DNA from 2 places in the Streptomyces sp. SudanB52_2052 genome. Region 2 is predicted to be linked to the other one. Evidence: riboswitches for the same ligand, from Rfam matches in the RefSeq annotation. Region 2 holds a riboswitch; the other holds the start of a gene.

Region 1 (6,696 bases), 4.9 Mb from region 2:
CAGCACGGGGTAGTGCGGCTCCAGGCGCTTGGCGATGTAGTTGGCGCTGAGCACCGCCACCTGCGTGGCCCGCTTCAGCCCCTCGCCGCCCATGAGCCGGACGTAGGCCCAGGAGATCGGCAGGATCCCGGCCGAGCCCCAGGGCGCCGCGGAGATGGGCCCGATGCCCGTCTCCGGTCCGGCCTCGGGCTGCAGCGGGTGGTTCGGCAGGTAGGGCGCGAGGTGCTCGCGCACCGCGACCGGACCGACGCCGGGACCTCCGCCGCCGTGCGGGATGCAGAAGGTCTTGTGCAGGTTCAGGTGCGAGACGTCCCCGCCGAAGTGCCCGGGCTTGGCGAGCCCCACGAGGGCGTTGAGGTTGGCTCCGTCGACGTAGACCTGGCCGCCCGCCTCGTGCACCTGCGCGCAGATCTCGGAGACGTGCTCCTCGAACACGCCGTGCGTGGAGGGGTAGGTGATCATCAGCACCGCCAGCTCGTCGCGGTGCTGCTCGATCTTCGCGCGCAGGTCCTCGACGTCGATCTCGCCGTCCTCGGCGGTCTTCACGACGACGACCTTCATGCCCGCCATCACCGCGCTCGCGGCGTTGGTGCCGTGGGCTGACGACGGGATCAGGCACACGGTGCGCTGCGCGTCGCCGTTGGCCCGGTGGTAGCCGCGCACGGCGAGCAGTCCGGCCAGTTCGCCCTGCGACCCGGCGTTCGGCTGGAGGGACACCTTGTCGTAGCCGGTGACCTCGGCGAGCCGGTCCTCCAGCTCGTGGATGAGCGTGAGGTAGCCCGCGGCCTGCTCGGCGGGCGCGAAGGGGTGCAGCTGCCCGAACTCGGGCCAGGTGACCGGCTCCATCTCGGTGGTCGCGTTGAGCTTCATGGTGCAGGAGCCCAGCGGGATCATGCCGCGGTCGAGCGCGTAGTCCCGGTCGGCCAGCCGGCGCAGGTAGCGCAGCATCGCCGTCTCGGAGCGGTGCTGGTGGAAGACGGGGTGCGTGAGGTAGTCGTCGGTGCGCAGCAGGCCGGCCGGAAGCCCGTCCTCCGCGGCGGCGTCCAGCGCCTCGATGACCCCCTCGACCCCGAAGGCGGCCCACACGGCTCGCAGCTGGGCCCGCGTGGTGGTCTCGTCGCAGGCGATCGAGACGTGGTCGGCGTCGACGAGACGCAGGTTGACCCCGTTGTCGCGCGCCGCGGCCACGACCTCGGCGGCACGGCCCGCGACGCGCACGGTCAGGGTGTCGAAGTAGGAGCCGTGCACGACCTCCACGCCACCGTTCGCGAGCCCGGCGGCGAGGACCGTGGCGTACCGGTGGGTGCGCCGCGCGATGCCCTTCAGACCCTCCGGCCCGTGGTAGACGGCGTACATGCCGGCCATCACGGCGAGCAGCACCTGCGCCGTGCAGATGTTGCTGGTCGCCTTCTCGCGGCGGATGTGCTGCTCACGGGTCTGCAGCGCCAGCCGGTAGGCCTTGTTGCCGTCGGCGTCCACGGACACGCCGACGAGCCGCCCGGGCAGGCTGCGCGCCATCTTCTCCTGGACGGCCATGTAGCCGGCGTGCGGTCCGCCGAAGCCCATCGGCACGCCGAAGCGCTGGGTCGTGCCGACCGCGATGTCCGCGCCCAGCTCACCGGGCGACTTCAGCAGCGTCAGCGCGAGCAGATCGGCGGCGACGGTGACGAGCGCCCCGAGCTCGTGCGCCTGGTCGATGACCGGCTTGATGTCCCGTACGGCACCGGAGGCGCCCGGGTACTGGATCAGGACACCGTTGATCTCGCGCTCGGCGACCTCGGCCGGGATGCCCTCGCTGAGATCGGCGACGACGACCTCGACGCCGGTCGGCTCGGCCCGGGTCTGGATCACGGCGATGGTCTGCGGCAGCGCGTCCGCGTCGACCAGGAACAGGCCCTTCTTGTTCTTGCCCATACGCCGCGACAGCGCCATGGCCTCGGCGGCCGCGGTGCCCTCGTCCAGCAGGGAGGCGCCGGAGGTCGGCAGTCCGGTCAGGTCGGCGACCATGGTCTGGAAGTTGAGCAGAGCCTCGAGCCGCCCCTGCGAGATCTCCGGCTGGTACGGCGTGTAGGCCGTGTACCAGGCCGGGTTCTCCATGACGTTGCGCAGGACGACCGGCGGGGTGAACGTGCCGTAGTACCCGAGGCCGATCATGGATCCGAGGACCTGGTTGCGGTCGGCGAGGGACCGCAGCTCGGCGATCACCTCGGCCTCACTGCGCGCGCTGGGCAGATCGAGGGCCTCGGTGCTCTTGATCACGGCCGGGACGGCGGCGGCCGTCAGCTCGTCCAGCGAGCCGTAGCCGACCTGCGCGAGCATCTTGGCGCAGGCCTCGTGGTCGGGGCCGATGTGGCGCTGCTCGAAGGGGACTGCCTCTTCGAGCTCGGAGAGCGGAATGCGGTGGGCGGTCATTTGCGGAGGCCTCCTGGTCACACGACCTTCGAGGGGCACCACGGCGCGGGTACCCGGACGGCCTCCCCCTCTGTCATCTCAACCTGAGAGCTTCACCGGATCGCCCGAAGGCCTCCGGCTTTCACCGTCGGTGAGAGCGGAAGCCGTCGACACCCGCTCTGCTTTCCAGAGTGACCTCGTCCGTGCGGTACGTGGGCCTGAGAGATTCCGGGGAGGATTTGCTCCTTCGGCGCCTCCGGTGGTGTCCGGAGGACTCTCCCGCACGGGGTCAACAGCCGATGCCAGCGTACCAGCGAGGTCAACGCACGTACCTTCGAGTGGCCGCCTCTTCGATTGTGCCGTTTTGTAGTGATTACGGATGAGTTGCGACCCTGTGGAGGGCCCGTGCGTACCGATATCGATCCGCGCAACCTGATCGGCCGCAAGGCATTCGACCGCAACGGAACCAGGATCGGCACGATCGACGAGGTCTACCTCGACGACGCCACCGGTGAGCCCGAGTGGGCGGCCATACGGACGGGCCTGTTCAGCAGGGACGCGTTCGTCCCCCTGGAGCCCAGCGAACTGATCGACGGCGCCCTCCACGTCCCCTTCGACCGCGCCCTGATCAAGGACGCCCCCGACTTCGGCGTCGGCCGCCACCTCTCCCCGGAGCAGGAACTCCAGCTCTACCACCACTACGGTCTCGACATCGCCGCTCCTCCCCCGCTCCAGGACCGCGGCTTCGGCAAACTGGCGGGCACGGACGAGCCGACCCCCTGAAGCCCTGCCCCACCCGGCCGACCCCCGACCGGCCCGCTCGCCCTCCCCTGCCGTCCGGCAACAGGTCTCGCCGATCCCCGCCCCGACCCCCGCACGGCCCTCTGCTCCGACGACGCCCTACTCCGACGACGCCACGGACTGCGCATCCCCCGAGGCCGACCCGACCGGGGAAGCGGAATCGACGCCACCGCCCCCCTCGGGTCTTCGTAACACCAGCGGCAACGGATCCGCCGGCTCCAGATCGGGGTCGTCCACCCGGAAGGTCCGCACCCGCCCGGGCTCCGAGCCGGGCGTCTCGAACCGTACGGTCACCCGCCCCAGACCGCTGCCCTGCACCCACCCGTGCCCGAACTCGGCGTGCCGCACGTCGTGCCCGGCGGGCCACCGCCGATCGGCGAGGGCCGGCTGTTCCTCGGCCGGCGCCGCGGCGTGTTCCTCGACCGGCCCCTCTGCGACGGCCCGCTCCCCCGCCGCCTGCGCGAAGAGGTCTTCCTGCGTGTAGTCGGCGAGCCCGCTGACCCCGACCCCGAGCAACCGCACCCCGCCCGTCGTGTCGACCGAGTCCAGCAGCCGGGCCGCCGCCTCCCGGATCACCGCGGGATCGTCCGTCGGCCCGCGCAGCGTCTCGGAACGGGTGAGCGTCGAGAAGTCGTACCGCCGCACCTTCAGCACGATGGTCCGCCCCGACATCCCCGCCCCGCGCAGCCGCCGCACGCACCGGTCGGCGAGCCGCTGCACCTCCAGCCCGACCCGCACCCGGTCGTGGATGTCCACGTCGTAGGTGTCCTCGACCGACACCGACTTCGCCTCGCGCTCCGCCACCACGGGCCGGTCGTCCCGCGCCAGCGCCATCGTGTAGAGCCCGTGCCCGTGCGCTTTCCCCAGCAGCCGCACCAGCTCGTCCTCGCCCGCCTCGACGATCTCCCCGACCGTCGTGATCCCGGCCCGCCGCAGATGGTCACCCGTGGCCGGTCCGACACCCGGCAGGGTCCGCACCGACATCGGTTCGAGCATCGCCCGCTCGGTCCCCGGCTCGATGACCACCAGTCCGTCGGGCTTGGCCTGCTCCGAGGCGATCTTCGCGAGCATCTTGGAGGCGGCGAGCCCCACCGACCCCGTGAGCCCCGTGACGGCCCGGATGTCGGCGCGGAGCTGCGCCCCGACCAGGCGCGCCGACTGCTCGTCCCAGGCCGCTCCCCCGGCCTCCAGGTCCACGAACGCCTCATCCAGGCTCAGCGGCTCCACCAACGGCGACAGCGCGCGCAGCAGCTCCATCACCCGCTCACTGATCGCCCGGTAGAACCCGAAGCGGGGCACGAGATACGCGGCGTTGGGCGCGAGCCGTCGGGCCTGCCCCATGGGCATCGCCGAATGCACACCGAAGACCCGCGCCTCGTACGACGCCGTGGCGACCACACCCCGGGGCCCGAGGCCACCGACGACCACGGCCTTCCCGCGCAGACTCGGCTTGGACGCCTGCTCCACCGAGGCGAAGAAGGCATCCATGTCGAGATGCAGGATCGTGGGCGCGGTTCTCACATCTCCGATGCTGCCCTACGCCACTGACAACGCCCCCGGCGACCGCTCGAACCGCGCCGACGGAAACCGCTTGCAGCGCGGCGCGGAAACGTCCCGCCTACTGCGGCCACGCACTGCCCAGGGCTCAGACGGCCCGGTTCCGCCGTCGCGCCAGCTCGTCCGCCGGGTTGGGTCCGACCAGCGTCTCGCCGGTATCGATCCGCTCTCCGTGCAGCTGGGACAGCGCGCTCTCGACGTCCCGCCACACCACGCCCACGGCGATCCCGAAGACGCCCTGGCCCCCTTGGAGCAGGGCGTGGACCTCGTCCGGCGAGGTGCACTCGTACACCGTCGCGCCGTCGCTCATCAGCGTCATCCGCTCCAGGTCGCGGAAACCGCGTTCTCTCAGATGCTGGACGGCTGTGCGGATGTTCTGCAGGGACACTCCGGTATCGAGGAACCGCTTGACGATCTTCAGGACGACGACGTCCCGGAAGCTGTACAGCCGCTGCGTCCCGGACCCGTAGGCGGGGCGCACGCTCGGCTCGACGAGACCTGTGCGGGCCCAGTAATCCAGCTGCCGGTAGGTGATACCGGCGGCGGCGCATGCCGTGGGACCTCGATAGCCGATCTGCTCGGACGCCATGGACGTCGTCCCTCCGCTGCTCGGCACGGCCGTCGGTCGCTGCGGAGCGTGATCGGCCGCGCCGCCGGGCTGGGAGTATCCCCCGCTCGAGCGGAGCCGAGAGCCGGGGGGAGGGTACGGACCGCTCGCCCTGAGACTGCGCTCGGGGCCGCCCCCAGCCGTACCGTCGCCGCTGCTTCTCACGCCGACCTCCGTCCTTGACCTGCCTTCTCGACGGTAGGCAGTCACCAGGGGTGCGTCAACGATCGCCACACTCGCCACGCCGAGTGATAATCACCCTAGGAGTGGTTTCCCGTGCCCCACCGCGGGGAAAGGCTAGCCGAATGCGTTCGGCATGGGCCTCGTGACGCTCTCACTCGCCACCGGCACATGCGGGCATTTCACCCCGACAACGCGGCGGGCGGCTCCGCCACGGACCACATCGTCCGCCGGGCCGCCCACACGACTCCCTGACCGCTGGTGCTCCCGCCCCGCCCGGCCTTCACCGGACCGGGGGTTCACTGGCTGCTGCTGCCGAAGTCCTCCGGAGAGATCTGGTCGAGGAACTCGCGGAACTTCTCCACCTCGTCCTCCTGCTCGTCCGGGATCGCGATACCGGCGTCGTCGAGCACTGTGTCGCTGCCGTAGATCGGCGTCCCCGTGCGCAGGGCGAGCGCTATGGCGTCGGACGGGCGGGCACTCACCTCGACGCCACTGGCGAAGACCAGCTCCGCGTAGAAGACCCCCTCACGCAGGTCCGTGATGCGCACTTCCGTGAGCTCCTGACCGACCGCCTCCAGCACGTCCTTGAACAGGTCGTGGGTCAGCGGCCGCGCGGGAGCCATGCCCTGCTGGGCGAAGGCGATCGCCGTCGCCTCCCCCGGTCCGATCCAAATGGGGAGGTAACGGTCGCCCCCCACTTCACGCAGCAGCACGATCGGTTGGTTGGAGGGCATTTCGACCCGGACACCTACGACATCGAGCTCGTTCACACAGCAACCCTAGGCCGTGCTCGGGATGTTTGGGTAGTCGGGCCGGGATCAGGCGCCCGATCCGGCCCTCGCGAGGCCGGCCGCCTCACGGCAGCCGCACCCCGAGCGCGATCTGCACGAGCGCCGCGTGCAGCTTCACCGTGAGCCCCGCCAGTTCCTTGGCACGGGCCTCGGCATGGGCCCTGGTCTGCGGGTTCCGGTGCCGCCTCAGCGGAGCCACGACCTGGTCCACGAGCCCGGCCTCACGGTCGGCGGCGGCCTTCATCACCCGCAGGTGCCGCGGCTCGATGCCGAACCGCCCGAGCTCGGCGACGAGCGAGGCCACCGTGACCGCCTCGGCGTCGTACGCCCCGTCCTCCAGTGGAGTGACGAGCCCGTACGACTCCC
Region 2 (6,696 bases):
GCGGTGAGGACGACGCCGGTCGCCTCGAACTCGGCGGAGGCGGCGGCGAGGAAGTCCACCGGGTCGTCCTGCCAGTCGGGCTCGAAGAGACGGACCCGGCCGCCGCTCGCGGGGCCGTCCAGAGGGGTCCGGCCGGCCCGGCACAGCTCGGCCACGGCGGGCGGCGGGAGCGGGATGCCGACGACACCGCCCGGGTTGACGGCTATCCCCGCGTGCGGGGGCAGGCCGCGGGCGAACTCCACGGCGGGGGCGATGGTGTACGGCATGTGGGAGCCGGCGACCTGGCGGAACTGCTCCTCGGAGCTGAACACCGGGACGTACGCCTGGCCGTCGATCTCGATGCCGGGCAGGTCGAGGGGGCCGCTGTGCGGGCCGCCGCCGTTGGGCAGCGGGACCCACACGAAGCTCCGGCCGAGCACCTCGACGATCCGCCCACCGGCGGACGGCCCCGCGCCGAGGGAGGCGGAGAGCACCTCCTCCAGCTCGTTGCCGGGCCATCCGCCGTGCGGGTGGGTCTGCGTCTGCGCCGGGAAGTCCGCGGAGAAGTCCGCCGGGAAGTCCATCTGCCTACCGCCTGCCTGGAACCACTGCTGTGGCCCAAAGGCTAGCGGCTCCCGCCCGGGCGACGGCCGGCCCGGGGTCCACGGCTCCGGGAGTGGGGGTGGCGGGCCGCTGGGCAGGGGTGAGCGACTGGACGGGTGGCTGCGCGGATGGGCGGGTGGCTGAGCCGTCGGCGGCCGGATGCGACATCCGGTGCGGATCCCGGGCTATCGGGTCGGCCGGCGCGGTTGCGGACGCCGAGGCCAGGGCTGGGGCCGGGAGGCCGGGGGCCGGCCGGTGGAACACGCAGCACCACCACGCGCGGCCGTCCGCGCCGACCGGTGAACGGGCCATGGGCGATCGACCCGGGCGGTGCAGTGCGGCCGACGGGCGCGGATGACCGGTCCGGGAACCACCATGCTCGGACACCGAGGGCGCTTCCGTGAACCGTGCTGCGCGGCCTGCCGGACGGTCGCCCCAGGGCTCTGGGCCCGGCATGCCCAGCAGTGGGCCCGCGCCCCCGCGCCCGGCACACAGCAGTGGCCCCACGTCCCCAGGCCCGGCACGCCCAGCGGTCGGCCCGCGCCCCACACCCGGCACACCCAACAGCCAGCCCGCGCCCCACACCCAGCACACCCAGCAGACGGCCCGCGCCCCCGCGCCCGGCATGCCCAGCAGACGGCCCGCGCCCGGCATGCCCGGCGGTCGGCCCGCGCCCCCGGCCCGGCACACCCAACAGCCAGCCCGCGCCCCACACCCAGCACACCCAGCAGACGGCCCGCGCCCCCGCGCCCGGCATGCCCAGCAGACGGCCCGCGCCCGGCATGCCCGGCGGTCGGCCCGCGCCCCCGGCCCGGCACACCCAACAGCCAGCCCACGCCCCACACCCAGCACGCCCAACAGACGGCCCGCGCCCCCACACCCGGCACGCCCGGCGGTCGGCCCTGGGATCCTTGTGCGTGGCCGGTTCGGGGATCAGCCCGTGAAGGCGATGCGGTGCAAGGTGTTCGCCGCGTCGCGGTCGGCGAGGATCGCTGAGCCGCAGCCCGCGGGCAGTTCGCCCTGTTCCACGGCGCGCAGCAGGCGGGTGGTCGCCGCGCGGTGGCGCAGGAACGCGTAGCGCGAGACGCCGCGGCCGCGGTCGCGCTGACCGGCCAGGGCTTGTTCGGGCGTGACGTCGAGGACGAGCAGGTGCAGGGTGCCGCCCCGGCGGCGGGCCTCGCGGGCGAGCCAGCGGCGGACCCAGGCCTGCGTGCCGCAGTCGTGCACCACGACCCCCTCGCCGCTGCGCAGGGCGCGGCGCAGCCCGGCGTAGTGGGCGAGGCGGACGAGCGGGCGGTAGACCGCGTAGGGGAGGAAGCGCGGCATGCGGCGGTCCCAGCGGTCGCGGGTGTCCTGGGAGTCGACGCGCAGGCCGGGCACGGTGCGCCGCATCAGCGTGGACTTGCCGCTGCCGGGCAGGCCCGTGACCACGACGAGGTCACGGGGGCCGAACAGCAGTGCGCGCGGGCTGCGGCCGGCGCGCTCGCGCAGATCGCGGACGACCGGCGCCGGCACCGGGCCGCAGGCCGCCCGGGCCGGTGCGGCGGCCGGCTGCTCGGGCGGCGCGATGCCCGTGGTCGTGGCGTACGCCGTGGTCCTGTTCACCGTGATCGTCCTCCCCTGGGGCCAGGTACGGAGTCCCATCCCCGCCGAGTGTAAAGAGAAGGTAATGCCGCAGGCCTCTCAATTCCGTACTCTTCCTGCAACAGGGCTGCTACAGGTCTCCGTGTCCGGCGCGCGGGACTCGTGCACTCCCTGGGAAAGGTCCCCCTGCCGCGCCGGAAGGATGCGTGCAATGATGTGCGCGCCAACTGCATACCGGCCGTTTGAATCCGCGCGGGAGAGTTCCCAGCACCGCTGACGCTGGGGCGCCGAAGGAGCAAGTCCCTCCCTTGAATCTCTCAGGCCCCGTTACCGCGCGGGCGAGGCACATCTGAAAAGCGGGTCGCCCACCACCGGCGGCTCCACCCAAGGTGCAAGCCGTGTCCCGTGTGGTCATGGCGAACCTCTCAGGTTCCGATGACAGATGGGGAGGAACGACCTCGCCGTCATGCCTGGGAGAAGCGACCGATGAGCAGTACAGGAGAACTCCGTCACACCGCGCTCGATGCCCTGCATCGTTCGCTCGGTGCGACGATGACCGACTTCGCCGGCTGGGACATGCCCCTGCGCTACGGCTCCGAGCGCGACGAGCACACCGCCGTGCGCACGAAGGCCGGGCTCTTCGACCTCTCCCACATGGGTGAGATCACCGTCACCGGGCCGCAGGCCGCCGCCCTGCTCGACTACGCGCTGGTCGGCAACATCGGCGGCGTGAAGCCGGGCCGGGCCCGCTACACCATGATCTGCCGGGCCGACGGCGGCATCCTCGACGACCTGATCGTCTACCGGCTGGGCGAGACGGAGTACATGGTCGTCGCCAACGCCTCCAACGCCCAGGTCGTCCTGGACGCCCTGACCGAGCGCGCCGCCGGTTTCGACGCCGAGGTGCGCGACGACCGGGACGCCTACGCGCTGATCGCCGTCCAGGGCCCGGAGTCCCCCGGGATCCTGGCGTCCCTCACGGACGCCGACCTCGACGGGCTGAAGTACTACGCCGGTCTGCCCGGCACGGTCGCCGGGGTCCCGGCCCTGATCGCCCGCACCGGCTACACCGGCGAGGACGGCTTCGAGCTGTTCGTGAAGCCGGAGCACGCCGTCGAGCTGTGGCAGGCCCTGACCAAGGCGGGCGAGGGCGCCGGACTGGTCCCGTGCGGGCTGTCCTGCCGCGACACGCTGCGACTGGAGGCCGGCATGCCGCTGTACGGGCACGAGCTGACCACCTCCCTGACGCCCTTCGACGCCGGTCTCGGCCGGGTGGTGAAGTTCGAGAAGGAGGGCGACTTCGTGGGCCGCGCGGCCCTGCGTGAGGCCGCGGAGAACGCGAACCACGAGCCGCCGCGCGTCCTGGTCGGCCTGATCGCCGAAGGCCGCCGGGTCCCCCGCGCCGGGTACGCCGTCGTCGCCGAGGGCAAGGTGATCGGCGAGGTCACCTCCGGGGCCCCCTCCCCCACGCTGGGCAAGCCCATCGCGATGGCCTACGTCGACGCCATGTACTCCGCGCCGGGCACGGCCGGTGTCGGTGTGGACATCCGGGGCAGTCACGAGCCGTACGAGGTCGTGGCGCTGCCGTTCTACAAGCGGCAGAAGTAGACACTGGCCCCGGGGGCCGGCAGCGGCTCCCGCGACCGTCGTCCCAGCTCACCAGCAGTCCCCCTTTTCACAGCACTCCCGCGCGTACAGGAGAATCCAGGCCATGAGCAACCCCCAGCAGCTGCGCTACAGCAAGGAGCACGAGTGGCTGTCGGCCGCCGAGGACGGCGTGTCGACGGTCGGCATCACGGAGCACGCGGCCAACGCGCTCGGCGATGTCGTGTTCGTCCAGCTTCCCGAGGTCGGTGACTCCGTGTCCGCCGGCGAGACCTGCGGCGAGCTGGAGTCGACCAAGTCGGTGTCCGACCTGTACTCGCCGGTCTCCGGTGAGGTCACCGAGGTCAACGAGGACGTCGTGAACGACCCGTCGCTGGTGAACTCGGCCCCCTTCGAGGGCGGCTGGCTGTTCAAGGTGCGGGTCACGGACGAGCCGGGCGACCTGCTCTCCGCCGACGAGTACACCGCGTTCTCCGCCGGCTGAGGAGTCGTAGCCGTATGTCCGTCCTGAACACCCCCCTGCACGAGCTCGACCCGGCCGTGGCCGCCGCGGTCGACGCCGAGCTGCACCGCCAGCAGTCCACGCTGGAGATGATCGCCTCGGAGAACTTCGCCCCGGTGGCGGTCATGGAGGCGCAGGGCTCGGTCCTCACCAACAAGTACGCCGAGGGCTACCCGGGCCGCCGCTACTACGGCGGCTGCGAGCACGTGGACGTGGTCGAGCAGATCGCGATCGACCGCGTCAAGGAGCTGTTCGGCGCCGAGCACGCCAACGTGCAGCCGCACTCCGGCGCCCAGGCCAACGCGGCCGCGATGTTCGCGCTGCTCAAGCCGGGCGACACCATCATGGGTCTGAACCTCGCCCACGGCGGGCACCTGACCCACGGCATGAAGATCAACTTCTCCGGCAAGCTCTACGACGTCGTCGCCTACCACGTGGGCGAGGACGGCCGGGTCGACATGGCCGAGGTCGAGCGGCTCGCCAAGGAGTCCAAGCCGAAGCTGATCGTCGCCGGCTGGTCGGCGTACCCGCGGCAGCTGGACTTCGCGGAGTTCCGCCGGATCGCGGACGAGGTCGGCGCGTACCTGATGGTCGACATGGCGCACTTCGCCGGGCTCGTCGCGGCGGGGCTGCACCCGAACCCGGTGCCGCACGCGCACGTGGTCACCACCACGACCCACAAGACGCTCGGTGGCCCGCGCGGCGGTGTGATCCTCTCCACGGCCGAACTGGCCAAGAAGATCAACTCCGCCGTCTTCCCCGGTCAGCAGGGCGGCCCGCTGGAGCACGTGATCGCCGCCAAGGCGGTCGCCTTCAAGGTCGCCGCCTCGGAGGACTTCAAGGAGCGCCAGCGCCGTACGCTGGAGGGTGCCCGCATCCTGGCCGAGCGTCTGGTGAAGGACGACGTCCGGGCCGTGGGCGTGGACGTCCTGTCCGGCGGCACGGACGTGCACCTGGTCCTGGTGGACCTGCGCGACTCCGAACTGGACGGTCAGCAGGCCGAGGACCGGCTCCACCAGATCGGCATCACCGTCAACCGCAACGCGATCCCGAACGACCCGCGTCCGCCGATGGTGACGTCCGGTCTGCGGATCGGCACCCCGGCCCTGGCCACGCGCGGGTTCCGGGCGGAGGACTTCGCGGAGGTCGCGGACGTCATCGCCGAGGCGCTGAAGCCGTCGTACGACGCGGAGGCCCTCAAGGCCCGGGTGAAGGCCCTGGCCGACAGGCACCCGCTGTACCCGGGCCTGAACAAGTAGCGAAGAAACCTTTCGGGTGCCGTGCCGGCCACAAGCGGGCGCGGCACCCACCCCCTCTGCACCACCCCGTAGTCAGGAGTTCCCCCGTGGCCATCTCGGTCTTCGACCTGTTCTCGATCGGCATCGGCCCGTCCAGCTCCCACACGGTCGGCCCCATGCGTGCGGCCGGCCTGTTCGTCCGGCGGCTGCGCAACGAGGAGCTCCTGGGATCCGTCGCCTCGGTCCGCGCGGAGCTGTACGGCTCCCTCGGCGCCACCGGCCACGGCCACGGCACGCCCAAGGCGGTGCTGCTCGGCCTGGAGGGCGACTCGCCGCGCACGGTGGACGTGGAGACGGCGGACGAGCGGGTGGAGACCATCAAGGCCGAGGGCCGGCTGAAGCTGCTCGGCGAGCACGAGATCGCGTTCTCCTTCGACGACGACATGGTCCTGCACCGCCGCAAGGCCCTGCCGTACCACGCGAACGGCATGACCCTGTGGGCGTACGACGCCTCGGGCGCGGAGCTGCTGACCAAGACGTACTACTCGGTCGGCGGCGGCTTCGTCGTGGACGAGGACGCGGTGGGGGCCGACCGCATCAAACTCGACGACACGATCCTCAAGTACCCCTTCCGCACGGGCGACGAGCTGCTGCGCCTGACCGAGGACACGGGCCTGTCCATCTCGGCGCTGATGCTGGAGAACGAGCGGGCGTGGCGCACCGAGGAGGAGATCCGCGCGGGACTGCTGGAGATCTGGCGGGTCATGCAGGCGTGCGTGGCGCGCGGCATGTCCCGCGAGGGCATCCTGCCGGGCGGTCTGAAGGTGCGCCGCCGGGCCGCCAACACCGCGCGCAAGCTGCGCTCCGAGGGCGACCCGAAGGCCCTCGCCATGGAATGGATCACGCTGTACGCGATGGCCGTGAACGAGGAGAACGCGGCCGGCGGCCGGGTCGTCACCGCCCCCACCAACGGCGCGGCCGGCATCATCCCGGCGGTCCTGCACTACTACATGAACTTCGTGCCCGGCGCCGACGAGGACGGGGTGGTGCGCTTCCTGCTCGCCGCGGGCGCGATCGGCATGCTGTTCAAGGAGAACGCCTCCATCTCCGGCGCCGAGGTCGGCTGCCAGGGCGAGGTCGGCTCCGCCTGCTCCATGGCGGCGGGCGCGCTGGCCGAGGTCCTCG

The links. A riboswitch is a leader RNA that binds a small molecule or an ion and turns the genes downstream of it on or off. The one in region 2 is predicted to bind glycine.
Region 1: linked by a shared signal. The riboswitch ahead of gcvP (aminomethyl-transferring glycine dehydrogenase) and the one ahead of gcvT (glycine cleavage system aminomethyltransferase GcvT) in region 2 are both predicted to bind glycine.

The regions. Positions count from the first base shown of each region.
Region 1 covers NZ_OZ186796.1:7,643,779-7,650,474, reverse strand. The annotation lists gene gcvP (aminomethyl-transferring glycine dehydrogenase) at 1-2,412, opposite strand, end outside; glycine riboswitch at 2,588-2,683, opposite strand; gene ACSUPV_RS34330 (PRC-barrel domain-containing protein) at 2,797-3,174, shown strand; gene ACSUPV_RS34325 (DNA polymerase IV) at 3,292-4,713, opposite strand; gene ACSUPV_RS34320 (MerR family transcriptional regulator) at 4,838-5,521, opposite strand; gene ACSUPV_RS34315 (bifunctional nuclease family protein) at 5,836-6,309, opposite strand; partial or broken gene ftsR (transcriptional regulator FtsR) at 6,395-6,696, opposite strand, start outside.
Region 2 covers NZ_OZ186796.1:2,781,298-2,787,993, forward strand. The annotation lists gene ACSUPV_RS12035 (enhanced serine sensitivity protein SseB) at 1-563, opposite strand, end outside; gene ACSUPV_RS12040 (AAA family ATPase) at 1,516-2,187, opposite strand; glycine riboswitch at 2,410-2,509, shown strand; glycine riboswitch at 2,510-2,618, shown strand; gene gcvT (glycine cleavage system aminomethyltransferase GcvT) at 2,653-3,774, shown strand; gene gcvH (glycine cleavage system protein GcvH) at 3,878-4,255, shown strand; gene glyA (serine hydroxymethyltransferase) at 4,270-5,532, shown strand; gene ACSUPV_RS12060 (L-serine ammonia-lyase) at 5,619-6,696, shown strand, end outside.